Regions from separate parts of the Mesorhizobium sp. M1D.F.Ca.ET.231.01.1.1 genome, predicted to be linked through region 2. Evidence: predicted binding sites of a transcription regulator. Region 2 holds the regulator's gene; each other region holds the start of a gene.
What was found. Region 2 encodes PhoB, which activates phosphate uptake and scavenging genes when phosphate is short. Its sites were predicted from a motif close to TGTCATNNANCTGTCAT; they were not measured.
Positions count from the first base shown of each region.

Region 1: a site for PhoB is predicted at 6,926-6,942, ahead of EN874_RS12240 (PhoX family phosphatase). Genes of this name have one in related genera too.
Region 3: a site for PhoB is predicted at 5,354-5,370, ahead of EN874_RS25590 (ceramide glucosyltransferase). Genes of this name have one in related genera too.

Region 1 is NZ_RZOZ02000003.1:560,498-570,448, reverse strand. It holds gene EN874_RS12280 (lipo-like protein) at 1-673, shown strand, start outside; gene EN874_RS12275 (adenylate/guanylate cyclase domain-containing protein) at 763-2,139, opposite strand; gene EN874_RS12270 (helix-turn-helix transcriptional regulator) at 2,302-3,102, opposite strand; gene EN874_RS12265 (ATP/GTP-binding protein) at 3,215-4,072, shown strand; partial or broken gene EN874_RS12260 (DMT family transporter) at 4,249-5,176, shown strand; gene EN874_RS12255 (helix-turn-helix transcriptional regulator) at 5,234-5,494, opposite strand; gene EN874_RS12250 (phosphatase PAP2 family protein) at 5,587-6,288, opposite strand; gene EN874_RS12245 (hypothetical protein) at 6,308-6,646, opposite strand; gene EN874_RS12240 (PhoX family phosphatase) at 7,006-9,003, shown strand; gene EN874_RS12235 (GNAT family N-acetyltransferase) at 9,089-9,769, opposite strand; gene EN874_RS12230 (MarR family transcriptional regulator) at 9,766-9,951, opposite strand, start outside.
Region 2 is NZ_RZOZ02000002.1:254,380-264,330, forward strand. It holds gene xylF (D-xylose ABC transporter substrate-binding protein) at 1-327, opposite strand, end outside; gene EN874_RS07595 (ROK family protein) at 677-1,921, shown strand; gene EN874_RS07600 (winged helix-turn-helix domain-containing tetratricopeptide repeat protein) at 2,038-3,720, opposite strand; gene EN874_RS33645 (DUF1127 domain-containing protein) at 3,831-4,088, shown strand; gene phoB (phosphate regulon transcriptional regulator PhoB) at 4,214-4,903, opposite strand; gene phoU (phosphate signaling complex protein PhoU) at 4,922-5,626, opposite strand; gene pstB (phosphate ABC transporter ATP-binding protein PstB) at 5,647-6,450, opposite strand; gene pstA (phosphate ABC transporter permease PstA) at 6,447-7,298, opposite strand; gene pstC (phosphate ABC transporter permease subunit PstC) at 7,302-8,288, opposite strand; gene pstS (phosphate ABC transporter substrate-binding protein PstS) at 8,352-9,410, opposite strand; gene EN874_RS07640 (PAS-domain containing protein) at 9,916-9,951, opposite strand, start outside.
Region 3 is NZ_RZOZ02000011.1:184,460-194,410, reverse strand. It holds gene araD1 (AraD1 family protein) at 1-508, shown strand, start outside; gene EN874_RS25605 (ABC transporter substrate-binding protein) at 708-1,475, opposite strand; gene EN874_RS25600 (2'-deoxycytidine 5'-triphosphate deaminase) at 1,566-2,660, opposite strand; SAM riboswitch at 2,739-2,816, shown strand; gene EN874_RS25595 (O-succinylhomoserine sulfhydrylase) at 2,889-4,076, shown strand; gene EN874_RS25590 (ceramide glucosyltransferase) at 4,111-5,256, opposite strand; gene apaG (Co2+/Mg2+ efflux protein ApaG) at 5,475-5,867, shown strand; gene EN874_RS25580 (Hsp33 family molecular chaperone) at 6,074-7,105, opposite strand; gene argF (ornithine carbamoyltransferase) at 7,214-8,125, opposite strand; gene EN874_RS25570 (aspartate aminotransferase family protein) at 8,141-9,340, opposite strand; gene EN874_RS25565 (GcrA family cell cycle regulator) at 9,697-9,951, shown strand, end outside.

The DNA.
Region 1 (9,951 bases), on a different contig from region 2:
CAACCAGAAGATCTCGGCGGTGATCAAGTATCTCACCCAGTCGACATGGTCGCATTCGGCCTTCTATGTCGGCGATGCCTTGCCGCTGCCCGAGGACGGTTCGGAGCGGTCGCGTCTGATCGAAGTGACCCTCGGCGAAGGCTGCGTTGCCGTGCCGCTCTCGCGCTACCGCACCTACAATACCCGTATCTGCCGGGCGAGCGGGCTGACGCCGGAGGATCGCGACAAGGTCGTTGCCTTCATGATCGGCAAGCTCGGCCTGAGATACGATCTCAAGAACATTTTCGACATGCTGCGCTTTTTCCTGCCGACACCGCCTGTGCCGGTGCGCTGGCGCCGCCGCATGCTGGCGTTCGGCTCCGGCGATCCGACGCGGGCGATCTGTTCGACGCTGATCGCCGAAGCCTATGGCCAGGTCCGCTATCCGATCCTGCCCGAGATCACCCGCGCGCCCGGCCGCGCCTCGGCGCAGTCGAGCTATATGCGGCGCGAGATCCTGCACATCCGTCATCACTCGCTTTACACGCCGCGCGATTTCGACCTGTCGCCCTATTTCCGTATCGTCAAGCCGACGCTGGAATATGGCTTCGACTATCGGGCGGTCGCGTGGGGGGACACGGCAAGCGCAGACGCCGCAGCCGCAAAGGCTGGAGCAATCGCCTCAGACACGTGATGGCTTTCGGCCTGGGTCAGGACATGCCCTTGTGGTGCGGCCTTACCGCTATCCGGCCGAGGTGAAGGCGTTTCGCATGGCGGCCTGTATCACGCCGAAACCGCATTAGCGCCTTGGTCTTCGGCTCTGTGCTCGACCCAGACATGGACCGGTTCGTCCCGGCCGCGGATACTCACCGACCCATGATCGCGCGCATTCAACTGTGTCGTGGGCGATTCCGCCTTTGCGGCCTCAATCAGTCGTGACCCAAAGCAAATATTCGCCTGAAGCTCGCGGCAGAGCGACTGCAAACGGCTGGCGACATTGACGGTGTCGCCCACCACCGCGAAGGACAGATTGCGCTCGCTGCCGACCGCGCCGATGACGACTGCGCCATATTGTGCACCGATCCGAACGTCCAGCGGCGGGTATCCCCTGGACACACGCTGCACATTCCATGCTTCGAGAGCGGCGATCATCGCTTCAGCGCACTGGATGGCCCGAGTCGCGTCGTCATGGCTGGTTTGCGGAACCCCGAATGTCGCCATGATGCAATCGCCGATATAGTTATCGACGGTGCCACGGTGGTCGAAAACGACCTGCTCCATGCGACGGTGGAACTGACGCAGAAGTTCGAACACTGCTTCGGCCGGGTGATCCTCGGAATAGTGTGTGAAGCCGACGATGTCGGCGAACAACACCGCGATATCCTGCCGGCGGACCGGGCCGAAGGGCTCGTCATCCGTGGCGAGCTGGTCGACCACATTGGGCGAAAAATGCCGGGCGAGATTGGCGCGGGCGCGCTCTGCCTTGACATAGTCTTCCGACAGATGTCGGGAACGATAGACGACCAGCGCCATGATCGCGCCGATAATCAACACAACCAACACGTTGGTCGCCTGCGCGAATGTATCGACGAAGTTGGGGTTGAGATAGAGGTTCAGTCGCTCTGTCATCGGCAGCGAATAGAGGTTCGTCGCCGGAATGACGGTTCCCGGATGAAAAATCACCCATCCCACCCCGATCGCCCACGTCAAGGCCGCGAGCGCGCCGAGATAGAGCGCCAATCGTGTCGAAAGGGTCAGCGCGCCAAGGCATACGAAAATCAGCAGGAATTTGAAGCTGCCCTCGCGCAGTTGCATCGCGGCCGGCGCGACCTCCACGGAAAACGGGTTGGGCGTCACCAGCAGAACGGTCAACAGAATAATGTCCAGCGTACCGGCGAGGTAACCGGTCCACCATGGCGCCGTGCGACGGCGCGCAAAGAGAAACTGGATCAGGCCGACGAGCTGGAACAGCACGAGGCCCGCCAGCACGAAGAGCAGCGAGGCATCCCAGCGACTGATCAAAGAAAAGAAGCAGAAGATCGCGGCGAGCGATGCGGTGCGCGCCCAGAACTGCAATCCAGCACCCTGGCGTTCTGCGCGCTCCCGCAATTTTTTCAGGCGCGAATAGCGGCGAAGTTCAAGTGTTGGCGCGGTCGGCATAGGGTCACTTCGATTTGACGGGGACGTGTCACGCATTCGGCAAACCCCCCTCTACAATCTGGCAAATCAGTGCGCGAACTCTATCATGACTCAGCGCCGTCGGAGTGGTGCGCGACAAGCTCAGCCACCAGATGCAATCCTGCTCGGGATGATTTGGCCGTGTCAGGCCGGCAAAGGACGACGTCCCTTTGCAGGAGCGGCGCGCCGGTCGGCCGCCCCGGCATCGCGCGGATGCGGCCCGATCGGCATGATCGCCGGAAACGGCGTCGCGCCGAAGGCAAAGGTCCATTTGTAGCCGATGAGCTGGTCTTCCGGCGTGGTGTGCTGGTCGTGATGGGCAAGCAGCCTTGCGCGCTCCGCCAGGTCCTCCGCCTCCCGCCGCACCATCTCCGCCGTTTCCGGCCGCATGCGCCGCGAGAAGCTGATGAAAGTAGCCTGCCGTTCCATATGGCCGATCGCCCAGCCGACAAAATTCTTGTTGGTCGTCTCGAAATGCGGCTTCAGCGGGCCCTCGAAATCCCACTGGATCGGCGTCTCGACCAGCAATCTTGCCGACAGGCCGCGCCCGAGCGCGACCAGGCCGAGTTCCTCCAGATCGCGCAGATAGAGGAACATCGAGGCTTCGCTGAGGCCCTGCGAGCGCATGATGCCCTCGGGCGTGAATTTCTCCGACAGCATGATGAAGACGAAGAGCAGTGCCGGCCGCGCGGCGAGCTTGCGCTCGATCTCCGGCGCGACGTGGTTGGCCGGTCCCGGCCCCCGGTTCATCGAGCCCAGCACGTTTTCCAGTTCCACTTCCGCCGCGGCGCAAATCTCCATCAGCCGGTCGAGCTTGCAGTTGCGCTCATGGAAGATGCGCTTCACCGTCGGTTCGGAAACGCCCATGCGCTCGGCCAGCGCCCGGTAGGTCAGGCCCTTGGCTTTGAGCGTCCGTTTCAGCGCCTCGAAGATCGGACCGTTCATGGAATGCGCCCCATTTGCATGAATTCGTATCGATCTTCGATACTACGCTCGAACCGTCTTCCGGGAAAGTATCGAAAAACCTAGCTCTCCGCCGTCATCACAGGAGAGCACCATGAAAACCCTCATCGCTTCCACCGTTCTCGCCATGGCCGGCATCGCAGCCGCTCCTGCTGCCCAGGCCGGCGAGATCTGGCGCGCATCCGGTTTCGAGCAGCCGGAATCGACGCTCGTCGATGCCGCCGGCAAACGCATCGTCGTCTCCAACATCGTCGGCAATCCAGGCGATGCGGACGGCAACGGCTACCTGTCGCTGCTGTCCATGGACGGCAAGGTGATCACCCGCCACTGGGTGGACGGCATGGACGCGCCCAAGGGCATGGCGATCTCGGGCGGCAGGCTTTACGCCGCCGACATCACCAAGGTCCGTGTCGTCGACCTCGCCAGCGGCAGGCTGGTCTCCAGCATCGATGTGCCCGGCGCCGTCTTCCTCAACGACATGACCGCCGACGCCTCGGGCAAGGTCTATGTCAGCGATATGCTGGCCGACACGATCTACCGCATCGACGGCGACAAGCCGGAGCTGTTCGTGAAGGATGCGCTGCTTGCCTCGCCCAACGGCGTCTTCGCCGATGGCGACCGGCTCATCGTCGCCTCCTGGGGCAAGGGCATCAAGCCCGATTTCAGCACTGCGGAGCCGGGCGGCCTGCTGGCGGTCGATCTCAAGAGCAGGAAGGTGACGCCGCTGCCCGGCGCTCAGGAATTCGCCAACCTCGACGGCGTCGTCGCCATCGGCGGCGATATCTATGCCACCGCCTACATGACCGGCGCGCTCTACCGCTACCATGCCGGCGGCAAGCCCGAGGTCGTCGCCACCTTCAAGCCTGGCAGCGCCGACATCGGCACCGACGGCGAGAAGATCCTGGTGCCGCTGATGAACGAAGGCGAGGTCGCGGCGCTGAAGATCGACTGAGAGCCGCCGCGGCGGGAACGACGTCAATAAGGATTGGATCTCATATCCAGGATTGGCCTCCCATATCCAGGATTGGCCCCCCATATCCGGGATTGGCCGCCATATCGGGGATTGGACCGGCGTATCGACGGCGCTGCCATCTGGCCGCGCCGTCCGCCGCGGGATATCCGGCTGGCATGAGCGAAGCCGTGAATAGATCAAGCCTGGCCGGCGCCGTTTCCCCGACGATCCCGGTGCTCGTATGCGCGCTGGCGATCTTCCTGCTGTCCGGGATGGATGCGGCGATGAAGTCCCTGGTCATCGCGGTGGGCGTCTACAACACGGTGCTGTGGCGCAGCATGGTCTCGACCTTGGTCGCGGGCGCGGCCTGGTCGGCAGGGCCGCGCTCGAAGCCGACATTTCCGGTGCTGAGGCTGCATGCGCTGCGTGCCGCGATTGTCTGCACGGTCCTGCTCTTGTTCTTCTGGGGTCTCGCCAGGCTGCCGCTCGCCGAGGCGATCGGGCTCAGCTTCGTCGCGCCGCTGTTCGCTCTTTTCCTCGCCGCGCTGTTGCTGGGCGAACGTATAAGGCGGCAGGCCGTGTGGGCGTCGCTCGCCGGCATCGCGGGCGTCGCGATCATATTGGCCGGCCAGTTCGGCCAGGCCGGCCAGGCGCAGGATGCCCTGCTTGGCACCGCCGCGGTGCTCGTATCGACGGTGTTCTATGCCTACAATCTGATCCTCTCCCGGCGACAGGCGCTGCTGGCCAAGCCGGTCGAGATCATGCTGTTCCAGAACCTTTACGTCGCGATCATCCTTGGTCTCGCCGCGCCGTGGCTCGCCGTCGCGCTGGCGAGGGATCTCTGGCTCCCCCTGGTCGGGGTGGCGGGGCTGTCGCTCGCCGGCCAATTCCTGATGAGCTGGTCCTATGCCCGTGCCGAAGCGCAATATCTGATCCCGACGGAATACTCGGCCTTCATCTGGGCGATCGGGCTTGGCTGGTTCCTCTTCGGCGAGGAGGTGGCCTGGACCACGCTGGCAGGGTGCATGCCTGATCGTCGCCGGCTGCCTGATCGCCGCGCGCGCAAACCCGAAACTGGCCGAGCCGATCGAAGCGGCAGTCTGAGCATCTCACTGCCGGCCGGTTGCCGCGACGTCGTTTCCGTTTGATGTCGGTTGCGGGTCAGCCCTGCGCCGCGCTTGCCTTGAGCCGCACGCCCCTCCCGCCGCGCTCGCTGGCCTGGTTCTCGCCGATCAGCTCCACGCCGATTTCGTCGAGTGCCTGGATGACCTTCGTCAGCGAATCGACGACGCCCCGCACGACGCCTTCGCTGGCTTCCATGCGCTGTATGGTCGGAAGCGAAACCCCGGCGCGCTCGGCGAGCGTTCTCTGGTCGATGCCGGCCAGTGCCCTCGCAGCGCGCATCTGTGCGGCAGTCATCATCGGCCGAAATCCATGTCTGTATGTGCGATATCGATGTATAATATAAATATTACAATGTCTCAAGCATCATCGAGAGTTGGCTTGGGCGCGCATCAATCGCTGTCGGCCACCACCTTGCGCCGCTGCAGCAGGCGCGCCGCCAGCCAGCACAGCATGGCCCAGGCGAAGCCTGCGCACCAGCCGGCAAGCACGTCCGACGGCCAATGCACGCCGAGATAGACGCGGCTGGTTCCGACCAGCACCGTGACGAGCACGGCCAGCGCCAGCACGAAGACCTTGGTCGTGCGGTCCGGCAGGAAGCGGGCCGCCAGCGAGCCAAGAGTAAGATACGTCACCGCCGAGAGCATGGCATGGCCGCTGGGGAAGGAGAGCGAAGTCTCGCTGACCAGATGCGAGACGAGGTCTGGCCGCGGCCGGTCGACCTCGAACTTGAGCAGGCTGGACAGCACCTGTCCGCCGGCAATGGCCACGAACACCAGCAGCGCCGTGCTCGGCCGCCGGATCAGCACCAGGTAGATGATGGCCGCGCTGGTGATCAGCACCAGCACGCTGGTGCTGCCGAGCGCGGTGATGTCGCGCATCGCGCCCTGAAGCCAGGGAGGACCGATCGGGCTGTCCGGCTGTCCGGCATGGCGGAAGGCGAGCAGGATCTCCGTGTCGAAGGCGTGCGGCGTGGTGGCGCGCGCCACCTCCATGAGCTCCAGCAGGCCCCACAGCCCGCAGGCGATCGCCAGTCCGGCCAGGAGCACCGGGAATTCCATTCTGTTGAGCAACGCGTTGGCGGCCGATTTCATTCGAGTGCCCTGGGTCCGGCTACAGCCGCTGCATATAGGGCCCGAGCGTGATCAGCGCGACCGCGGCGATCGCCAGCACGACGCCGGTCGCCTGCAATGCGTTCAATCGCTCGCCGAAGAAGACCAGTGCCACGACATTCACCGACACCAACTGGATCACGGCCGACAGGCTGAACGATACCGACATGCCGAACTCGCGGATCAGCCTGAGCATGATCAGATTGCCGGCTGAATAGAGCGCGAGCGTCAAAAGGATCTTGGTCAGGCTCGGCGCCAGTCCCCATTGTTTGGCCGCCATCGCCGCCAGCAGGAAGATCACCGTCGAAACGCCAAGCTGCGCCAATCCCCAGAAACTCACCTTTTCAGCCCTCCTGAAGCGGCCTTCGCCGCGCCCGTCGCCGCACTTGTTTCCGAAGCGCGCGAAGCCGTCAAGCTGATCGCATCGGGCAAGGCGCGCCGCGACGGGATCGAAGCCGGATGTCGCAAAATACGCCGCGCAGCCATGGTTGGCACCCTTGGCCGAGGCCGCTCGTGGGTCGGCTCGCCGGGTTGTCGTGCCCGTGATCGGCACCGGCGCATGCGCGGCCGCAGGCGAACAATCGTCAGTCGGCAAATCGACCTTGCTTGATCGTGCCGATGTCACGAAAATGTGATCGGCCGCCTGTAGGGATCGACAGGTCACACATTCCAGCCACCTCAAGAGCCAGAGGACAGCTTATGACCCAATCCCCTGAGAACCGCTTCCGCACCAGCCTGCTCGAGGAAAATGACGGCCCGCCCGTCAATCCCACCGACAACCGCACCATGGGCGAGATCATCGCCGCGCGCTTCTCGCGCCGCGGTTTCCTCAAGGGTTCGCTGGCCGTCTCGGCCATTGCCGCCACCGTCAGCCCGCTTGCGCTCGTCGCGGCAGACGATGCGCGCGCCGCCGAAGGTTCCGCCTTCAAGTTCGAGGAGCTCGAGGCCGGCATCGACGACAAGCACCATGTGGCGCCGGGCTACGACGCCGACGTGCTGTTGCGGTGGGGCGACCCGCTCTTCGCCGATTCGCCGGAATTCGATCCGACCAAACAGGCGGCCGAGGCCCAGGCAAAACAGTTCGGCTACAACAACGACTATGTCGGCTATATCCCGATCGATGGCTCGGCCGAGCATGGCCTCCTGGTCGTCAATCACGAATACACCAACCCGCATCTGATGTTCCCCGGTATCGTCAAGATCGTCGAGAAGGACGGCAAGAAGGCCGCCGAGGTGGCGCCGCTCTCGAAGGAGCAGGTCGATGTCGAGATGGCGGCGCATGGCGGCACCATCGTCGAGATCCGCAAGGAAGGCGGCAAATGGCAGGTGGTGCGCGACGGCAAGTTCAACCGCCGCATCATGTCCACCACCGAAATGGCGCTTTCCGGCCCGGTCGCCGGGCATGATCGCGTCAAGACCAATGCCGATCCGTCCGGCGCCAAGGTCATCGGCACCTTCAACAATTGCGCTGGCGGCGTCACCCCCTGGGGCACCTATGTGATGGCCGAGGAGAACATCCACGGCTATTTCTCGGGCGATTTGCCGGAAGGCCACAAGGAAGCCGCCAACTACAAGCGCCTCGGCATTCCGGAAGGCGCCTATGAATGGGGCGCCCACTACGACCGCTTCAACCTTGCCAAGGAGCCGAACGAGCCCAACCGCTTCGGCTGGATCGTCGAGGTCGACGTCAACGATCCGACTTCGGTGCCGAGGAAGCGAACCGCCATGGGCCGCTTCAAGCATGAGGGCGCCGAATCGATCGTCGCCAAGGATGGCCGCGTCGTCTTCTATCTCGGCGACGACGAGCGCTTCGACTATGTCTACAAATTCGTCACCAAGGGCACGTTCAACCCGAGCGACCGCGCGGCCAACATGAACCTGCTCGACGACGGCACGCTGCATGTGGCGAAGTTCGCCGAGGACGGCTCGGTCGAATGGATGCCGATCGTCTTTGGCCAGGGCCCGCTGACGGCGGAGAACGGTTTCGCCGGCCAGGCCGACGTGCTGATCGAGACCCGCCGCGCCGCCGACCTGCTCGGCGCCACCAAGATGGACCGCCCGGAAGACATCCAGCCCAATGCCGGCAACGGAAAGGTCTATGTCATGCTGACCAACAATTCCAAGCGCAAGGCCGACCAGGTCGACGCGGCCAACCCGCGGGCCGCGAACGCCTTCGGTCACATCATCGAGGTCGTCGAGGACGGCGGCGACTTCGCCGCCACCAAGGGCAAGTGGGAAGTGCTGTTGAAATGCGGCGATCCTTCCGTTGCCGATGTCGGCGCCACCTTCTCGACCGCGACCACAGCCCATGGTTGGTTCGGCATGCCCGACAATTGCACCGTCGATTCCGCCGGCCGGCTCTGGGTCGCCACCGACGGCCAGGGCCCGAAGGCCACCGGCCGCACCGACGGCCTGTGGGCGGTCGACACCGAGGGCGCCGCACGGGCGACGTCAAAGCTGTTCTTCCGCGTGCCGATCGGCGCCGAAATGTGCGGCCCGCTGTTCGCGCCGGACGATCAGACCGCTTTCGTTTCCGTCCAGCATCCGGGCGACGGCGGCGAGGACTGGGAGGGCTTTGGCCGTCCGTCCTACTATGAGGATCCGTCGACCCGCTGGCCGGACTTCAAGGCGGACATGCCGGTGCGGCCTTCTGTCGTCGCCATCACCAGGCAGGGCGGCGGCAAGATCGGGGTGTGACCGGCTGAGGCATGGAGAGCCATCGCAGACGTCGGGGATTGGCTGAGGCCTCCGACGTCGTCGATGGGCATCCGCGACTCCCCAGCTACCCCGCGCGTCGAACCACGGCCATGTTCAGGGTGGTTCTCAACCGGAAGCCGATAGACTCGTAGAGGCCGATGGCCAGAGCGTTGTTGTCATAGGCGTGGAGATAGGGAACCTCGCCCCGCGCCATGATCCGGTTTGCCACGATGAGCGACAGCAGCCTGGCCAGGCCGCCGCCGCGGAAATCCGGATGCGTGCACACGCCGCTGAGTTCGGAATAGCCGGGCTGCTTCATGCGCTCGCCGGCCATCGCCGCCAGCCTGCCGTCGATCTTCACACCCCAGAACTCGCCGAGGCTCAAGGCCTCCAGTGTGAACGGGCCCGGCTTGGTGAGCGATGCGAGCGCGAGCATCTCGGCCGCATCGTCCCGCGTCAGCGGTTGCACACCCTGGTCGGACACTGCCTGCACCGGCCGCTCGGCAACCATCTGCACGAGGGACGCGGTCGAAACCGCGGCAAGCGCGGCAGGCAGGGCGATCGGATCCGTCTGGACCAGGATCGCGCTTTCAAGCGGCGGGAGCAGTTTGCCGAGGGCCAGCAGGCTTTCCGCATCGTCGGCCGCGGTGGCGGCGAAGGGAACGATCGACGGCCGGTACCGCCGGGCAAAATTGTCGCCTTCCGCGAGAGCCTGATGGCGCGTCGCAAGCGCGCTCCAGATGGGACGGTCGAGAACGTGTTTCATCGCACGACGGCCTTGGCACCGGCTTCGTCCACGCGGCGGTCGAGCGGGATCGCCGCCAACCGATCCTCGATGGCGGCGAGCTGGCCGAGCAGCGGTCCGGAGAGGTCCGCGCACAGCTCCGCGACCGCGCCCTCGATGCGTGGCCAGACGTCGCGCTTGGCGGTGTCGACCAGCCGCCGGCC
Region 2 (9,951 bases):
CGGAATGCCCTCGTCCAGCGCCTTCTGCACCGCCGGCCCGACGGCCGACGCGTCCTGCGCCAGCACGATCAGGGCATTGGCGCCCTGCGAGATCAGGCTTTCGACGTCGGTCAGCTGCTTGCCCGGATTGGACTGCGCGTCAGCGGAAATATACTTGTCGCCGGCCGCCTCGATGGCCTTCTTCATCGCCGCTTCATCGGTTTTCCAGCGCTCTTCCTGGAAATTCGACCAGGAAACGCCGATCACCTTGTCCTTCGCCTCGGCGACCGACGCAAGCGTCAACGACAAGGCGACACCCGCCAGCATGGCGGTTGCGAATCTCTTCATGATTTCCTCCCTGCGCCCTTGCGGCGCGACCCAGACTGGCCCGAAGGCCGGCACCGAGGCTTTTTTTCGAGCCTCGAAAAAATAGTGATCCAACGCCGAAGCGCTGTCAACTGCGACAATGATGGTTTTTGAGGTGGCCCGGACTTTTTTTCGAGGCCCGCAATAAATAATGACAGTCCCTGCCGCTTCTGCCACTATCCCAAAACAGTTCCAAGGAAGCGCGACGCTTTCCGCTGGAATTGAACGAGACAATTCAGGCGGTTCGACGGCACTGTCCGGACCTGAACCGATCTGGCGCGTCGCCGACGGCCATGCATTATCAAGAGGCCGCGCTGACCGGGAGGAAGAAATGTCGGTCGGAATCCGCCACGACGACCTGCGCCGGCGCAACCGCGCCATGGTGCTTTCGGCCGTGCGACAGGCCGGCCAGCCGTCGCGAACGGAAATCGCCGCAACCACCGGGCTCAGCCACTCGACCATTTCGGCGATCAGCGCGGACCTGATCCAGGAAGGCATCCTGGCCGAGAGCAAGCCGAGCGAGACCGCTTCCCTGAAGCGCGGCCGGCCGCAGGTCGGCCTCGCCCTCAATCCCGAGGTGGCGGCGGTGGTGACGGTGGTGCTGTCGCTGAATTTCCTCTCTGTCGCGGTCATCGACTATGCCGGCCAGGTCATCGCCGAGGAGCAGCGTCGCCTCGATACCCTTACCATGCCGCGCGAAGAGCTGATCGGCGAATGCATTGCGATCGTGCGGCGCCGGCTGGAGGATCCGGACCTCGATGTCGGCAGCGTCGCCCGCCTCGCCATGGGCATCCAGGGCATCACCGATTCCCATGCCCGCGCCATGCTGTGGTCGCCGATCACGCCGCTGACCGACATTCCCTTCGCCGACATCCTGGAAAAGGAATTCGGCATCCCGGCGACCATGGAGAACGACTGCAACATGATGGCGGTGGCGCTGCAATGGCGCGACCCCGACCGCTATCGCGACAATTTCATCGCCATCCTGCTCTCGCACGGCATCGGCATGGGGCTGGTGCTGAAGGGCGAGCTGTTCACCGGCACGCATTCCTCGGGCGGCGAGTTCGGCCACATGATCCACCGTCCGGGCGGCGCGCTCTGCCGCTGCGGACGGCGCGGCTGCGTCGAGGCCTATGCCGGCAACTACGCCATCTGGCGCAGCGCCATGAAGATGAGCGAGGATGCCGAGCCAGTCGATGTCGGCGATGCCGACATGCGCGCGCTCGCCGCCAAGGCGCGCGAGAAGGATGGTCCGGAGCGCGAGGCCTATCGCCGGGCGGGCGAGGCCCTGGGCTTCAGCCTCGGCAGCCTGTTCGCGCTGATCGACCCGGCGCCGGTCGCCATGGTCGGCGTCAGCGCCGCCGCCTTCGACCTGATCGAGCCGGCGCTGCGCGAGGCGATCGCCCAGACCGCCGGCGGCCAGCATTCGCAGTCGATCTCCTTCGATACCGAGCCGAACGAATTGCCGCTGATCCGCGAAGGCTGCGCCATGCGCGCGCTGACCTTCGTCGACCAGGAGATCTTCGCGCCGGGCGTTCAGGCGAGGTCCGGCTCAACCGGGAAAAACGTCGCCTGACGATTAGGGGTGAAACCGATCATCTCTAAGCGACCGAATTTCCGACCTGCTGTATGCCAAATGCTGACATCGAGACCTTCAGGTCGATATCGGACAAGCGACCAAAGTCAACCTGCTTAGCTCGCTTGCCCGGTCGCAATCGCAGCTAACCGCGCTTCTTCGCGCGCGATCAGCGCTTGATACCGTGGATGGCCGTGGAGGGGCATCAAATCGGGCTCTCGCGTGATCCACATGAGATGTTTGGGCGGAGCTCTGCGAACGCAGGTCTCCAATAGATCGATAGCCTGATCCAGCTCGCCCATCTGGGCAAAGGCGCATGCAATATTGTGGTGGTCCATCACGTCATCCGGCTCAATCGTCAACGCTCGCGCGGCCCATTCCTTGGCGCGGGCTTTCTCTCCAAGGTGGGCCAATGCGATAGCTCCTATCGCAATGGCACGTGCGTTGTCGGGGTGCAGCGCGATCTCCCTTTCGACGCGCTCCAAAATCCGACGTGCAGCAGCCCTGAGTTCGTCATGCCGGCCTAACATTCGATAACAATCAGCCGCAATGCAGGGAGCCCAGTAGTCTGCTTCAAAAAGCCGGGTGGCGCGCTCGGAATGCTCGATCGCGTCTTCGTAGCGGCCGAGGTAATGGCAGGTCACGCCAAGGTTAGCCCGCACCTCAAACGAGTCCGGTTCCAGGCGCAGCGATTCCTGCTGCGCCGCCAGCGCCTCATCGAAGCGCCCCATCTCAGCCAGTGCTCGCCCCCTAGCAGTATGAGCCTCGGCCAAAGTTGGATCGATCGAGAGCGCCTTTTCGGCGGCTGATAAGCCCGGCTCTTCTGACCTTCCCCTGAAATGCAGGCCCGCCTGGCAGAGGGCGACCAAAGCCCAGGCGCGAGCGTAGTCAGGGTCGATTTCCAGCGCTCGCCGGCAAAAGCGAACAGCGATCTCCAGGTTTCTCGCTCCCTGCTGCGTCCGGTAATACCGGCTTTGGAGATAGAGCTGATAGGCCTCCGGGTCCTGCGTCGAGCGGCTCTCGATCGCTGTCTTCTCGGCTGGCAGCAGCCTAATCTTCAGCGCCGCCACGATGGCCTGCGCGATTTCGTCTTGCAGCGCAAAGATGTCTTTCAGTTCGCGGTCATAGCGCTCGCCCCAGACCTGGCTGTCCTTGCTCGCGTCGATCAGCTGCGCCGTGATCCGCACCCGCCCGCCAGCCTTGCGCACGCTGCCTTCGACGACGTAACCGACCTTCAGCCGCTGAGCCAGCTGACCTATTTCGACGGCCTTGCCCTTGAACGTGAAGGTGGTGTGGCGCGACAGCACGTTGAGCGTGGAGACCTTCGAGAGGTCGGTGATGATGTCCTCGGTGATACCGTCGCTGAAGTATTCGTGCTCGGGGTCGCCGCTCATGTTGACGAAGGGCAGAACGGCGAGGGAGGGCCCTCCGGGAATCAGGAGTGCCGGATTCACTTCCGCTCCTTCATCTTGGGGCGGGTCCTTCGCCGGGACCACTGGTCCGACGAACCGATAGCCGCGGCGCGGGAGCGTCTCGATCCAGCGCTCGCCGCCGGGTTCTTCCCCGAACACCCGGCGGAGTGCCGCGATCTGGGCAGTCAGGTTGCTTTCTTCAACGGCGAGACCGGACCATCCGGCATCCATCAGCGCAGCCTTGGAGACGGGTGCACCCGCTCGCTCCACCAGCACGCGCAGGAGCGCAACCGCTCGCTGCCCCAATGCGAGGGGCTCGGCATTTCGAAACACGATTCCCGTCTCGGTATCGAGGCGGAACGGTCCCATTCGGTGGATCATCACCATGGGCCGAAATCTACCCGACTTCGGAAACTTTTCCGAACTCTTTCAGGAGCATTTCGGGTCTTTCCGCCGGAGAAGGCAGAGACTGCATAAACATTTCCGGGAGGTTCGACATGACAACGAGTGTGAAGTCCCTGCCGCCATACGCAAGGCCGCATGCCTGGCGCCACTGGTCCTCTTCTGGTGTCGGCCGCGTTCTCGGCAAACTGGTGGGCTGGTGCCAGGATGAAGTATTCCGGATCGCCGTGATCGAGGAACTGAATAGGCTCAACGACCACTATCTCGAGGATGTGGGTATCGATCGCAGTGACATCGGTCCGATCGTCGATGCAACGGTGAAGCGCCTGCGGGAAAGCCGGAGGAAGGCTTGAGGCCAGGCGAGCCGGGCCTCATGCATATCCCCTGCATCGCCACTACTGCGGCATCGGCAACCGCCTGCTATTGAGTTCTGCCCCTGGAACATGATTTCGATCCATCGGGATGGCGGGGCTCTAGCCTAGTCTTCCCGGATCGCGTAACCCGCCCCGCGGATGGTGCGGATGACATCCGGCATGCGGCCGTTGTTGACCGCCTTGCGCAGGCGTCCGACATGTACGTCCACCGTGCGTTCGTCGATATAGATCGTCTCGCCCCAGACATTGTCGAGCAGCTGGCTGCGCGAGAACACCCGGCCGGGATGCCGCATCATGAATTCGAGCAGCCGGAACTCGGTCGGGCCGAGCCTGATCTCGCTCTTCTTGCGGTAGACGCGGTGCGATTCGCGGTCGAGCACGATGTCGCCGACCTTGAGCACGCTGGACAGCACCTCCGGTTTGGCGCGACGCAGCAGCGCCTTGACCCGGGCCATGAATTCCGGCGTCGAGAACGGCTTGACCAGGTAGTCGTCGGCGCCCGTCGAGAGGCCGCGCACGCGATCGCTTTCCTCGCCGCGCGCCGTCAGCATGATGATCGGCAGCCGTTCGGTCTCGGGCCGCATCCTGAGCCGCCGGCAAAGCTCGATGCCGGAAACCGCCGGCACCATCCAGTCGAGCACCAGAAGGTCAGGCACGTTCTCCTGCAGGCGGATCTCGGCCTCGTCGCCGCGGGTCACCACCTCGACCTGATAGCCTTCGGATTCGAGGTTGTAACGGAGCAGCACCCCCAGCGGCTCCTCATCCTCCACCACCATGATGCGTGGCGCGATCATATAGAGCTACCTTCGCTGTCAGGCCGCCGGCGCCGACATCGCCGTCTCGTCCTGTTTCGGACGGTTCGCGGGCAATTGCGTGCCGGTCAGCACATAATAGGCGTTCTCGGCGATATTGGTCACATGGTCGCCGATGCGCTCCAGATTCTTGGCGCAGAACAAAAGATGCGTGCAAGCCGTGATGTTGCGCGGGTCTTCCATCATGTAGGTCAGGAGCTCGCGGAAGACGGAGGTGTATTTGACGTCGATGCGCTCGTCGTCGTTGCGCAGCTTGGCGAGCGCCGTGGCGTCGCCCGCCGTATACTCCTCGATCACGCCCTGGACCTGGATCAGCACCAGCTGCGCCATCGAATCGATGGAGTGCGAAAGGTCGCGCGGCGCGGCGCTGACGCCGACCGAGCCGACGCGCTTGGCGATGTTCTTGGCAAGGTCCCCGATGCGCTCGAGGTCGCCGGCCATGCGGATGGCGCCGACCACGCTGCGCAGGTCGTCGGCCATCGGCTGGCGTTTGGCGATCAGCGTGATGGCGCGATCGTCGAGCTCGCGCTGCCGCGCGTCCATGATGGCATCGTCGGAGACCACACGTTGCGCCATCGCGTTGTCGGAGTTGAGCAGAGCCTTGGTCGACGCGCCGACCATCGACCCGGCAAGATCGCCCATGTCACGGATAAGCTGGCTGATCTGCCTCAGATCGTCGTCGAAGGAAGCGACCGTATGGGCCATGGTGATGTCCTCGTATGAACTCAGCCGAAGCGGCCGGTGATGTAGTCCTGGGTGCGCTTCTCGCGAGGCGACGTGAAGATCTTCTCGGTCCGGTCGAACTCGACCAGCTCGCCGAGATACATGAACGCCGTCTGCCGCGACACACGCGCCGCCTGCTGCATGTTGTGGGTGACGATCACGATCGTGTAGTCGGCCTGCAGCTCGTCGATCAGCTCCTCGATCTTGGCCGTCGACAGCGGATCGAGCGCCGATGCCGGCTCGTCGAGCAGGATGACCTCCGGCTTCACCGCCACCGTGCGGGCGATGCAGAGCCGCTGCTGCTGGCCACCCGAAAGGCTCTGGCCGCTGGCGTTGAGCTTGTCCTTGACCTCGTTCCACAGCGCCGCCCGCTTCAGCGCCGACTCGACCCGGTTGTCCATCTCGGCCTTGCTGATCTTCTCGTACAGCCTGACGCCGAAGGCGATGTTCTCGTAGATCGACATCGGGAACGGCGTCGGCTTCTGGAACACCATGCCGATCTTGGTCCTGAGCAGGTTGAGGTCCTGCGAGCGGTCGAGGATGTTCTTGCCGTCGAGCAGCACCTGGCCTTCGGCGCTCTGCTTCGGGTAGAGTTCGTAGATGCGGTTCAGCACGCGCAGCAGCGTCGACTTCCCGCAGCCCGACGGCCCGATGAAGGCGGTGACGCTGCGCTCCGGCAGCGACAGGTTGATGTCCTTCAGCGCCTTCGACTGGCCATAGTAGAAGTTGAGGTTCTTGACCTCGATCTTGGCCTTTTCGACGGCCGTCTCGGCTACGTTAAGGTCGGTGGACAACATCGGTTTCATCTGTCCTCTCTGCGTCCGGTAAGGCTGCGGGCGAAAATGCTCAGCCCGAGAACCGTCAGGGTGATTATGAGTGCGCCCGTCCAGGCCAGTTGCTGCCATTCCTCATAGGGGCTGAGCGCGAACTGGAAGATGGTCACCGGCAGGCTGGCCATCGGCGCGTTGAGATTGCTCGACCAGAACTGGTTGTTGAGCGCGGTGAACAGCAGCGGCGCCGTCTCGCCTGAAATGCGAGCGATCGCCAGCAATATGCCGGTGACGATGCCGGATAGCGCGGCACGATAGGCGACGGAGCGGATCACCACCCAGCGCGGCGCGCCGATGGCGGTGCCGGCTTCGCGCAGCGCGTTGGGCACAAGGTTGAGCATGTCCTCGGTGGTGCGCACCACGACGGGGATCACCAGGATGGACAGCGCCACCGCGCCGGCGATCGCCGAGAAATGCCCCATCGGCCGCACCATCAGCTCATAGACGAACAGGCCGACGATGATCGACGGCGCCGACAAAAGGATGTCGTTGATGAAACGCACCACCGTGGTGAGACGCGAGAAGCGCCCGTACTCGGCCATGTAGGTGCCGGCCAGCACGCCGATCGGCGTGCCGACGATGATGCCGATGATGGTCATCACGATGCTGCCGTAGATGGCGTTGAGCAGGCCGCCGGCGTCGCCGGGCGGCGGCGTCATCTCGGTAAAGACCGCCAGCGAGACGCCGGAGAGGCCCTTGTAGATCAGCGCGCCGAGGATCAGCGCCAGCCAGGCAAGACCGATGCCCGCGGCGATGACGCACAGCGCCATCATCACGGCGTTCTTGCGCTTGCGGCTCTGGTGGAGCGATGCGGCTGTCGACATCGGTCAGGCTCCCGTGCGGCTATCGATGCGCAACAGCATGTAGCGTGCGAGCGCGAGGATGATGAAGGTGATGATGAACAGGATCAGGCCGAGCGAGACCAGCGAGGACGTATACAGCTCGCCGTCGGCCTCGGTGAATTCGTTGGCGATGGTCGCCGAGATCGTCGTGCCCGGCGCAAACAGCGAGGCGCTGATGCGGTGCGCGTTGCCGATGACGAAGGTGACGGCCATCGTCTCGCCAAGCGCGCGGCCGAGGCCGAGCATGACGCCGCCCATGATGCCGACGCGGGTGTAGGGAATGGTCACGCGCCGGGTCACTTCCCAGGTCGTGCAGCCGATGCCGTAGGCTGATTCCTTCAGCACCGCCGGCACCGTATCGAACACGTCCTTGGTGATCGAGGTGATAAAGGGCAGCACCATGATGGCAAGGATGAGCGACGAGGTCAGCAGGCCGATGCCGTAGGGTGGACCGGCAAACAGGCTGGAAAGGCCCGGTATGCCGTGGAAAAGGCCGATGATGAAGGGCTGCACCGTCGTCTGCAGGAAGGGCGCGAAGACGAACAGGCCCCAGATGCCGTAGATGATCGAGGGAATGCCGGCGAGCAGCTCGACCGCGATGCCGATCGGGCGCCGGAGCGGGCGCGGGCAGAGCTCGGTGAGGAAGACGGCGATGCCGATGCCGATCGGCACGGCAATGAGAATGGCGATGGCCGAGGTGACGATGGTGCCGTAGATCGGCGCCAGGGCACCGAAATTCTCGGTGACCGGGTTCCAGGATTCGGTGGTAAGGAAGGAGAAGCCGAACTTAGACAGGGCCTCCCACGAGCCGGCGATCAGCGAGATCGCGACCCCGCCGAGCAGGACCAGCACAAGGATGGCGGAAAGGCGCGTGGCCGTCCGGAAGATCGTGTCGGTGAGGGCGAAGCGGCGCACCGTCGCTTCTCTGGTCCGCGTGACCGACGATGCCACGGCTTCGGAAACAGAAGTCATTTAGCCCCTCGCATTTCGAAAGAGACAGGAGGGCGCCGTGGCGCCCTCCTTATTCCGCAGGAATTACATGCCGGAATAGAGCGGCTTGCCGTTCGCGTCGACGATGTCCTTGCCCCACATTTCCTCGACGCTCTTCACCACCGCGTCGGGCATCGGAACATAGTCCAGCTCGGCGGCCATATCGTCGCCCTTGGCGTAGGACCAGGCGAAGAACTTGAGCGCTTCGGTCGTGGCCGCGGCGTCGTCGGGCTTCTTGTAGACGAGGATCCAGGTGGCCGACGTCATCGGCCAGGATTCGGCGCCAGCCTGGTTGGCCAGGATCACGCCGTAGCCCGGCTGCGAGTTCCAGTCGGCACTGGCCGCCGCGGCCGAGAACGCCGCAGCGGTCGGCTCGACCTTCTTGCCGTCCTTGTTGATCAGGTCGGTGTAGGTCAGCTTGTTCTGCTTGGCGTAAGCATATTCGACATAGCCGATCGCGCCGCCGGTCTGCGAGACGTTGTTGGCAACGCCCTCATTGCCCTTGGCGCCGATGCCGACGGGCCATTCCACAGCCTTGTCGACGCCGACCTTACCCTTCCAGTCCGCGCTGACGTCGCCGAGATAGTAGGTGAAGTTGAACGTGGTGCCCGAACCGTCTGAACGGTGAACCACGGCGATCGCCTGCGAAGGCAACTTGACGTCGGGGTTGAGCTTCTTGATCGCCGCGTCATCCCAGCTTGTGATCTTGCCGAGGAAGATATCGGCCAGCGTCGGGCCGTCGAGCACGAGTTCACCGGGCTTGACGCCTTCGAGGTTGACGACCGGAACGATGCCGCCCATCACCATCGGGAACTGCGCGAGGCCGGTGCCGTCCAGTTCGTCGCCCTTCAGCGGCGCGTCGGAGGCGCCGAAGGTGACGGTCTTGGCCTTGATCTGCTTGATGCCGCCGCCGGAACCGATCGATTGATAGTTGAGACCGATGCCGGTCTCCTTTTTGTAGGCGTCGGCCCACTTCGCGTAGATCGGATAGGGGAAGGTGGCGCCGGCACCGGAGATGTCCGCAGCCCAAGCGGCGGACAGGGTGAGCGTGGACGCCGTAGCCATTGCGATCGCAACGGCCGCCGAGCGGATGAAATGTCTCATGTGGCCTGCTCCTGTTCGGAATATGGTCTCTTGGCACCGCCTTTTGGCGGCGCCCGTGAGCGCAATAGCTCTCGATTATTACAGTTGCATGACAGTTTCGTGTCAGCCCGGTAACGCCTCATCGGCGATGCCTGGAGGAGCCTGCAGCCGCCCTTTGCGGACCGGCCGGAGTTTGCCGCGGGAATCAGTAACTTGTCTGACTTTTGAGTCAAAAATTATCCCGGCGGCCGGATCTCGGCCGCCGGGAAATAAAATCCGGACGAGAGCGCGTTGCCCGAATGCCAGAGCGGATCATGGCATAGCCATCGCCGAAAACAGGTCCGTTGGGGTAGAGTCGACGCTGTTCCTTGCCGGCGGTCGCTGCTCCCGCCCGTAACCGAAGGGCGGAATCGACAGTGACCATTGTCGCGACTTGGGCTTCGTTTTGTATGGTGCGATCACACCATATGCCCCGCGTCCGATCCGCGGACACTGCTCGCGGCGGGTAACTCCGCGAGCAAGACTGTTAGCCGGCGCTGCGCCGGACTTCGGCGTCCGACCC
Region 3 (9,951 bases), on a different contig from region 2:
GCAGGACGCCGGCGAGGAGCCGGAGATCGCCGGCATCTATGTGATCGGCGACGACGGCGCGCCGTTCCGTGTCGGCTTCACGCTGTCCAACGAGTTTTCGGACCACGTGACCGAGCGGGTCAACTACCTGTTCCTCGCCCACTCCAAGCTGCGCAACGCGTCGTTCGGGCCGGAGATCCTGATCGGCGACCTGCCCGCCGACATCAGGGGCTCATCGCGCATCTGGCGCGACGGCAAGGTGCTTTGGGAAAAGCCGTTCCTGTCGGGCGAGGCGAACATGTCGCACACCATCGCCAATCTCGAGCATCACCACTTCAAATATTCGGCGTTCCGCCAGCCCGGCGACGTGCATGTGCACATGTTCGGCACCGCGACGCTCTCCTTCGCCGACGGCATCAAGACCGAGGCCGGCGACGTGTTCGAGATCGAGGCCAAGGATTTCGGCCTGCCGCTGCGCAATCCGCTGGAGATCGAAAAGCCGGTGAAAGTGGCCGTGAAGGCGCTTTGAGGTGAAAGCGTGATCTCCCCCCTCGTGGGGGAGATGGCCGGCAGGCCAGAGGGGGGCGCTGTCCCGCCAGCGTTCGCAATCCAGCCGGCTCTGCCTGCGGACTGTCTTCTTGGCTACAGTAGAGGTTGGCGATCCTTCGCGCCCCCCTCTGCCCTGCCGGGCATCTCCCCCACAAGGGGGGAGATTGGCAGCTTCAACCTCAATAAATATCGAAGTCGAAATATTTCGCCTGGATCTTCTTGTAGGTGCCGTCGGCAACGATGGCATCGATGGCCGCGTTCAGCTTGTCGCGCAGCGCGGTGTCCTCCAGGCGCACGGCGATGCCGGCCTCAGTCTCGGTGCCCTTGACGTCGCCGACCAGCTTGCAGCAGCCGTCGCTCGCCTTCTTCAGCCAGTCGACCAGCACGAACTTGTCCGAAATGACGGCGTCGAGCCGGCCGTTCTGGAGATCGGTGATCGCCTCTTCCTGGGTCGGATAAAGCTTCGCCTCGGCGCCGGCCTTGCCATATTTGTCCTGGGCATAGTCGGCCTGGGTGGTCGAGGCCTGGGCGCCGACGGTCTTGCCGGCGAGCGCCGCCGGCTCGGTGGAGGCGATGTCGCTGTCCTTGAGCGCCACCAGCGCAAGCGGCGTCGTATAGTATTTGTGGGTGAAGGCGACCTGCTTCTTGCGCTCCTCGGTGATGCTCATCGAGGCGATGATGGCGTCGAACTTCTTGGCCTGGAGGGCCGGAATGATGCCGTCCCAATCCTGGGTGACGATCTCGCACTCGACCTTCATCTGGGCGCAAAGCGCATTGGCGATGTCGATGTCGAAGCCCTCAACCTTGCCGTCCGGCGTTATGGTGTTGAAGGGCGGATAGGCGCCCTCGGTGCCGATCTTGATCTTTTCCGCCGCGATCGCGGAACCGGCGCCAAGCGCCAACATGGCGGCGACTGTCGCCGATACGATCCATCTGGTTATCTGCATTTTTTGTCTCCCTCAGTCAGGCGTCTAGATTGGTGAGGCGCAGCCAAGCATGGCGCGCCCAGCCGGGCAAGCGGTGTCTGACGTGAACTGTCAGCGCGCGGCGCGGAAATGCTTAGAGAGCTTAAGCCCCTGCGCCTGGTAGTTCGAGCCGAGGTCGCTGCCATAGAGCGCCTGCGGGCGCTTGAGCATATGCTCGTAGACAAGGCGTCCGACGATCTGGCCGTGGTCGAGGATGAAGGGCACCTCATGGCTGCGCACCTCGAGCACCGCCCGGCTGCCGCTGCCGCCAGCGGCGGAGTGGCCGAAACCGGGATCGAAGAAGCCGGCATAGTGGACGCGGAACTCGCCGACCAGCGGGTCGAACGGCGTCATCTCGGCGGCATAGAGCGGCGGCACATGCACGGCTTCGCGCGAGACCAGGATGTAGAACTCGTCCGGATCGAGCACCAATTCGCCGGCGCCGCTCTTGTAGAGAGGCTCCCAGAAGTCGACGACATCCTGCGCGGCGCGCTTGTCGACGTCGACGAGGCCGGTGTGGTGCTTGCCGCGATAGCCGACCAGGCCGTCCTTGTCGCCGTCGAGATCGATCGACAGTGCTATCCCGCCGCCGGAGATGTTGGGTGGCTCGGTGGCGACCAGCATCTCGGCATGGTGGAGATCGCGCAATTCGCGCTCCGACAAAAGCGCATTGCCGGTGCGGAAGCGTATCTGCGACAGGCGCGAGCCGGCGCGCACGACGATCGGGAAGGTGCGCGGGCTGACTTCGAGATAGAGCGGACCATGATAGCCGGCCGCGATCTTGTCGAACTCGTGGCCGCGGTCGGTCATGACGCGCGTGAAAATGTCCAGCCGTCCGGTCGAGCTCTTCGGATTGGCCGAAGCCGACACGTTTGAAGGCAGCGCCAGGCTTTCCAGCAGCGGCACGATATAGACGCAGCCCGTCTCCAACACCGCGCCCTCGGCGAGATTGATCTCGTGCAACTTCAGCCGGTCGAGCTTGTCGGCCACCAGGTGATCGGGACCGGGCAGGAAGGAGGCGCGCACGCGGAAAGCCTTGTCGCCCAGCCTCAGATCGAGGCTGGCCGGCTGAATCTGATTGGTATCGAGCACGCGCGGCGACTTCAGCGCGCCCGCCTCAAACAGCGCCGCGATGTCCTGATCCGGAAGAATGCCTGTCTGCCGCAAAGGCTGGCTCCGTTCCAACTGGTACAAACCTCTTAATCAAGCCGGCAATTGACGCAAGCGCGGTGCGGGTCTAAAGGGTCGTTATCCCGTGGTGATTTGGCCGGTCGGCTTGCAGCCACGTTAAACAAGTCGCTAAAGGACCGCTGGCCGCAAGGCCGTATGGACCGGTTGCGACATCGCGGCCGGTTTTTTTGTGTTTGGATGTTCTTTGCGAGTGGAATTAGGGCGATGACGAAGACGCGCAACTGGAAACCTCAGACGGCACTCGTGCATGGCGGGACGCTGCGTTCCGGCTTCGGCGAGACCGCCGAGGCAATGTACCTCACCCAGGGCTATGTCTATGAGACGGCGCAAGCCGCGGAAGCCCGTTTCAAGGGCGAGGAGCCGGGCTTCATCTATTCGCGCTACGCCAATCCGACCGTGGACATGTTCGAAAAGCGCATGTGCGCGCTGGAAGGCGCCGAAGATGCCCGCGCCACCGCTTCCGGCATGGCGGCGGTCAGCGCAGCGCTTCTGTGCAGCGTCAAGGCCGGCGACCATATCGTTGCCGCGCGGGCGCTGTTCGGCTCCTGCCGTTGGGTGGTCGAGACGCTGGCGCCGCGCTACGGCATCCAGGCGACGCTGATCGACGGCACCGACATCGCCAATTGGGAAAAGGCGGTCAGACCGAACACCAAGCTGTTCTTCCTGGAGAGCCCGACCAACCCGACGCTGGAAGTGGTCGACATCGCCGCCGTCGCCGCTTTAGCCAACTCGATCGGCGCGCGCGTGATCGTCGACAATGTCTTCGCCACGCCGCTGCAGCAGAAGCCCTTGCAGCTCGGCGCCCATATCGTTGTCTATTCGGCGACCAAGCATATCGACGGACAGGGCCGCTGCCTCGGCGGCGTCATCCTGTCGGACAAGAAATGGATCGACGAGAACCTGCACGACTATTTCCGCCACACCGGCCCGAGCCTGTCGCCCTTCAACGCCTGGACGCTGCTCAAGGGCCTGGAGACGCTGCCGCTGCGGGTGCGCCAGCAGACGGAAAGCGCCGGCAAGATCGCCGACTTCCTGGCCGACAGGCCGGAGATCGCCCGCGTCATCTATCCGGGCCGCGCCGACCATCCGCAGGCGGATGTCGTCAGGAAGCAGATGTCTGGCGGCTCGACGCTGATCTGCCTCGACGTCAAGGGCGGCAAGCAGGCGGCGTTCGCCTTCCAGAACGCGCTCGACATCGTGCTGATCTCCAACAATCTCGGCGACGCCAAGAGCCTGATCACCCATCCGGCGACCACGACGCACAAGAACCTGAGCGACGAGGCGCGCGCCGAACTCGGCATCGGGCCTGGCACGCTGCGTCTGTCCGTGGGGCTTGAGGACACCGACGATCTGCTGGCCGACATCGAAGAGGCGCTAAAGGCGGCGAAGTAGCGGCAGCAAAGAGCGGCCTTGAGCCGCAGCCGGCTCAGGCAATCTCTTCGAGTTCGGTCATCTCCCCGGTGCGGATCGTCATGGCGTTGCCGCGCCATTCGACGACACCGCCCAGCCAGCCGCGCGCCCAGATGGTGGGGAGCATCGCATCGCGAACGATCATTGCGGTCACGCTGCGCGGCGACAGGTACCAGCCCTTGGACCAGGCAAGCAGGCATTCCGGCACATAAGCGATCGCCAGCACGCAAAGCGCGGTCGTAGGCAGGCTGGCGCCGGCACCTGCCGCCGCGATCAGCGCGAAATTGAGCGGCACGACCATCCCGGTCAGGATCTCGGGCGCGAAGAACAATGGGAAGGTGACGCGGCGCAGCCGAGCCCAGCGCGCCTGGCGCGACCAGATCTCGGCGAGCGTGCGCTGGCCGAGCGGCTGCTCGAAGGGCGAGGCCACGAGATTGACCCGTAGGCCCAGGCCGTTGACCAGCTTGGTCGCCGCCGCATCCTCGGCGATCTCGGCGGCCAAAGCCTGGATGCCGCCATGGGCATCGAGCATCGGCTTGTTCCACAGCATGCTCTTGCCCTGGGCGAAGCCAAGGCCGAGCGCCTCGCCGGCATATTGCCAGCGCGCCTGCAGCGTGTTGAGGAAGGCGCATTCGACTTCGGCCCAAAAACCGTCCGGCCGCGAGCCGACCGGTGTCGAGCAGACGAGACCGGTGTCCGGCCGCCAGGCCGCCATCAGATGCTGGACATAGTCCTTGGGCATCAACACGTTGGAATCGGCAAGGATCACCCAATCGTGCCGGGCCGCCTGCCAGCCCTTGACGCAGTTGTTGAGCTTGGGATTGGCGCTGATCCTGTCATCGCCGACGAGCAGCCTCGCCGGAACCTTGGGGAAGCGCGCGATCGCGGCATTGATCAGTCCGACCACGGGATCGTTGGCATGGGCGACGCAGAAGATCAGCTCATAGCGGGGCCAGTCGAGCGAGAAGGCGCGGTCGAGCGTCTCCCCGGTGAACGGCTCGACGCCCCGCGACGGAACGACGATGGAGACCGGCGGCTGGTTGCCGGAGGACGCAGGTATGACGCGACGCGCCTTCAGCCGCGAGGAAGCGAACAGAATGCTGGCGAAGTTGGAAAGAACAAGGGCTGACGAGGCAAAGGCGGCTGCGAGAGTCAGTTCCATCGAGATCTGGTCACTCCGGAAAGGCCGCCCGCGGCGTTTCATCAGTCGACGGAGCGCCCGAGTCGCCCACACGGTTTGTGCACACCAACATTGTCATGTGTCACTTAAATGACATTGTTTGTCGGCACGTGCGGTGGAAAGCCGGCAGGATGGACGGCGCTAGCGTAACAACCGCGAAGCGCGACAAATGCTCCCAGCGGCGGCAACCGGAGTGGCACATGTATCGCGCCGTCACGCGCAACATCGAAGTGCAGGTCAGGCCGTTCTACCTGGAGGACCGTTCGGACCCGTCCGAGAACCGCTATGTTTGGGGCTACCAGGTGACGATCGACAACCGTTCGGACGAGTTCGTGCAGCTTCTGTCGCGCTACTGGCACATCACCGACGGACGCGGACGCGTCGAGGAAGTGCGCGGCGCGGGCGTCGTCGGCGACCAGCCGGAGCTCAATCCCGGCGACAGCTACCAGTACACGTCGGGATGCCCGCTCTCGACGCCGTCCGGCATCATGGTCGGCCACTACACGATGCGCAATGGGCGCGGCGAGACGTTCGACGTCGCCATCCCCGCCTTCTCCCTCGACATGCCGGGGACGAGGCGCACGGTGAACTAAGGGCGAAATCCTACGCGGCAGCCTCTTTCTCCCCGTTTACGGACCGTTTACGGGGAGAAATGCCCGGCAGGGCAATGAGGGGCGGCGCCAGGTTTGAGATTTTCTTTCGCACAAAGCGAGGGCGCTTGCATGGCCAACGCCGGCGCTGCCCCTCATCCGCCCTTCGGGCACCTTCTCCCCGTGGAACGGGGAGAAGGAAGGGCATTTCACTCGCCCGCGAACTCCGCCGGGTCGAAGTCGTACTGCGTCGAGCAGAATTCGCAGGCGACATGGATGCCGCCGTCCTCGGTCGAGTCCTTGATCTCCTCGGCCGAGAAGCCTTCGAGGAGGCCGCGGATCTTCTCGCGCGAACAGGAGCACTGGTCGTCCACCGGCACGCTGCGGAAAACGCGCACGCCATGCTCGTGGAACAGCCGGTAAAGCAGCCGCTCGGCGCCCACCGTCGGGTCGATCAGTTCCGTCGGCTCGATGGTGCCGAGCAGCGCCAGCAACTCCTGCCAGGAATTATCGGCCGGATGGTCGGTCACCTCGCGGTCGTCGCCGTCGCCGCCCGAAATGTCGGGAATACGCATACGCTCGGGCGCCTGCGGCAGAAACTGCGCCAGGATGCCGCCGGCGCGCCACTGCTCGCGCGCGCCGGCCGGGCCGGGCGTCACCAGCTTGGCGACCGACATCTTGATCTCGGTTGGAATCTGCTCCGACTGGCGGAAATAGGTGCGCGCGGCATCCTCCAGCGTGGTGCCATCGAGCTGGACGATGCCCTGATAGCGCTGCGTATGCGCGCCCTGGTCGATGGTCAAAGCCAGGACGCCGTTGCCGAGCAACGCCTGCTGCGAGGTTTCGCCGGCGGCGATCAGCGCCTGCAGCCGGTCGGCGTCGAAGCGCGCATAGGCGCGCAGCGCATGCGGCGTGGTGAAATCGGCCACCAGCATATCGACCGGACCGTCGGTGCGGGTCTGCAGGATGAACTTGCCCTCGAACTTCAGCGACGTGCCGAGCAGCACGGTGAGCACGCAGGCTTCCGCCAGCAGCCGTGCGACCGGTTCGGGATAATCGTGGCGGCTGAGAATAGCGTCGAGCATTGGCCCGAGCTGCACGGTGCGGCCGCGCACGTCGAGCGGCGCCACTTCGTAAGGCACGACATGATCGTCGCCGGCGAAGCCGAATTCACCGAGTTTGGGTTGATGTTCAGCCAATGGACGGGTTTCCAGCATGACAAAGCTCCAGGGCGCGTCCATGCCGCTTTCCGGGCGGCATGCGTCGAAGCGCGTTCGATTTACGTGATGGCCCGCAAATAGGCATCGCGTAATCCTGGATCAAGACAACCTGGTTCAAGCCGGGCCCGATCAAGCGCCCAGGCACCAGGCCAGCACCGCCTTCTGGGCGTGCAGCCGGTTCTCGGCCTCGTCGAACACCACCGAATGCGGCCCGTCGATGACCTCGTCGGTGACCTCCTCGCCGCGATGCGCCGGCAGGCAGTGCATGAACAGCGCATCGGACTTCGCCCTGGCCATCAGCGCGGCATTGACCTGGTAGGGCAGGAAGACGTTGTGGCCGCGGGCGCGATGTTCCTGGCCCATCGACACCCAGCTGTCGGTCACGACGCAATCCGCCTGGTCGACGGCCTCCTCGGCCGTGCGGGCAAACCTGACCTTGCCGCCATTGGCCTTCGACCAGTCGACATATTTCTCGAAAGGCTCGCTGCCTTCGGGCACCGCGACATTGAGATTGAAGCGGAACCGCGCCGAAGCTTCCAGGAGCGAATGCAGCACATTGTTGCCGTCGCCGGTCCAGGCGAAGGTCTTGCCGGCCACCGGGCCGCGGTGCTCCTCGTAGGTCATGATATCCGCCATCAACTGGCAGGGATGGGTATCGTCGGTCAGCCCGTTGATCACCGGCACGGTGGCATTCTGGGTCAACTCCAGCAGCCGGTCATGCGAAGTGGTGCGGATCATGATGGCATCGACATAGCGCGACAGCACCTTCGCCGTGTCGGCGATGGTTTCGGAACGGCCGAGCTGCATCTCGGTGCCCGTCAGCATGATGGTCTCGCCGCCGAGCTGGCGCATGCCGACGTCGAAGGAAACGCGCGTGCGCGTCGACGGCTTGTCGAAGATCATCGCCAGGACCTTGCCTTCGAGCGGCTTCGAACGCTCGCCGGCCTTGAGCCTGGTCTTTCGCGCCACCGCATCGTCCAGCATGATGCGCAGGTCGCCCGCGGAAACGGCGGACAGGTCGGTGAAGTGGCGAACGCTCATCGGCAAATTCCAGAATTACTTCGCGGCTTCGGCCGCAATCGCATCGGTCAGGCCCTTGGCGCCGGCGCGGATGCGCTTCAGGGCCTCGCCGATCTCCTCGTCGGTAACGGTGAGCGGCGGCAAGAGGCGGATGACGTTGTCGCCGGCCGGCACGGCAAGCAGGTGCTGGTCGCGCAGCGCCATGTTCACCTTGGTGTTGGGCATGGCGCATTTCAGGCCAAGCATCAGGCCGGTGCCCCGTATGCCGTCGATGATCTCGGGATATTCGTCGACGACCGCGACCAGGCCCTGCTTGAGCAGCAGCGCCTTGCGCTGCACGTCCTCGAGGAAACCCTCGGCCAGCACCACGTCGAGCACGGCATTGCCGACGGCCATCGCCAGCGGATTGCCGCCGAAAGTGGTGCCGTGCACGCCGGCCGTCATGCCGGTCGCGGCCTCGTCGGTGGCCAGGCAGGCGCCCATCGGGAAGCCGCCGCCTATGCCCTTGGCGATCGCCATCAGGTCGGGCGCGACGCCCGCCCACTCATGCGCGAACAGCTTGCCGGTGCGGCCGATGCCGCACTGGACCTCGTCGAAGATCAGAAGCAGGCCGTGCTGGTCGCAGAGCTGCCGCAGGCGCTTCAACGACTGCGTCGGCACCGGGCGAATGCCGCCCTCGCCCTGCACTGGCTCGATCAGTATGGCCGCGGTTTCCGGCGTGATCGCCTTCTCGGCGGCGTCGATGTCGTCGAACGCGACCTGGTCGAAGCCCTCGACCTTCGGACCGAAACCCTCGAGATATTTGTACTGGCCGCCGGCGGCGATCGTCGCCAGCGTGCGGCCATGGAAGGCGCCTTCGAAGGTGATGATGCGGAAACGCTCCGGATGGCCCTTGACGAACTGGTAGCGCCGCGCCGTCTTGATCGCGCATTCCAGCGCCTCGGCGCCCGAATTGGTGAAGAACACCTTGTCGGCGAAGGTCGCTTCGACCAGCCGCTCGCCCAGCCGGCGCTGCTCGGGGATCTCGTAGAGATTGGAGACGTGCCAGAGCTTGGCGGCCTGCCCGGTGAGAGCGGCGACCAGATGCGGATGGCTGTGGCCAAGCGAATTCACGGCGATGCCGCCGGCGAAATCGAGATATCGCTCGCCCTTGTTGGTGACCAGCCAAGTCCCCTCCCCGCGGTCGAAGGCCAGGGGTGCGCGAGCAAAGGTCTCGTAAAGCGCCGAACCGCTCATTATATGCGTCTCCGGAACCGGAAATCAAAAAAGCCGCCAATGCGGCGGCCTTTGCGGCTTATCATGTTTTTCGGCCATGAAGTCAACGAAAACGTCGCGCAGTAGCGCACGGCAAGGCTCCAGCGGCACGCCGGCTCATGAGCGGTCAGGCAAGTTGGGGAAAACCGAAAAAACCGAATCGTGTTGCCCTGGGGACTCTTGTCACCGAGTCAGCGCATAAGGTAATTGTAGTCGAGAAATAACTAGATTTCGTGCGGCGGATCTAATCACCCGGTACATGTGGTGTTGTTTGCCCGGCGGGAGCCGGGGCGGGAAAGGATTCTGGCTGCCGTACGCCTCAGCAGGAGCGCGGTCTCATGAACTGGACTGACGAGCGGGTCGAACTTCTCAGGAAATTGTGGTCGGAGGGCCTCAGCGCCAGCCAGATCGCCGCGCAGCTCGGCGGCGTGAGCCGCAACGCCGTCATCGGCAAGGTGCATCGCCTGAAACTGTCGGGCCGCGGCCGCGCGACCACGGCACCCGCGCGGCAGAAGAAGGCGACGCAAGGGGCCTCGATGCAGAAATCGGTCGCCCGCGCCGCAAGTGCTGCGCGTCATGTGACGGCTACCATC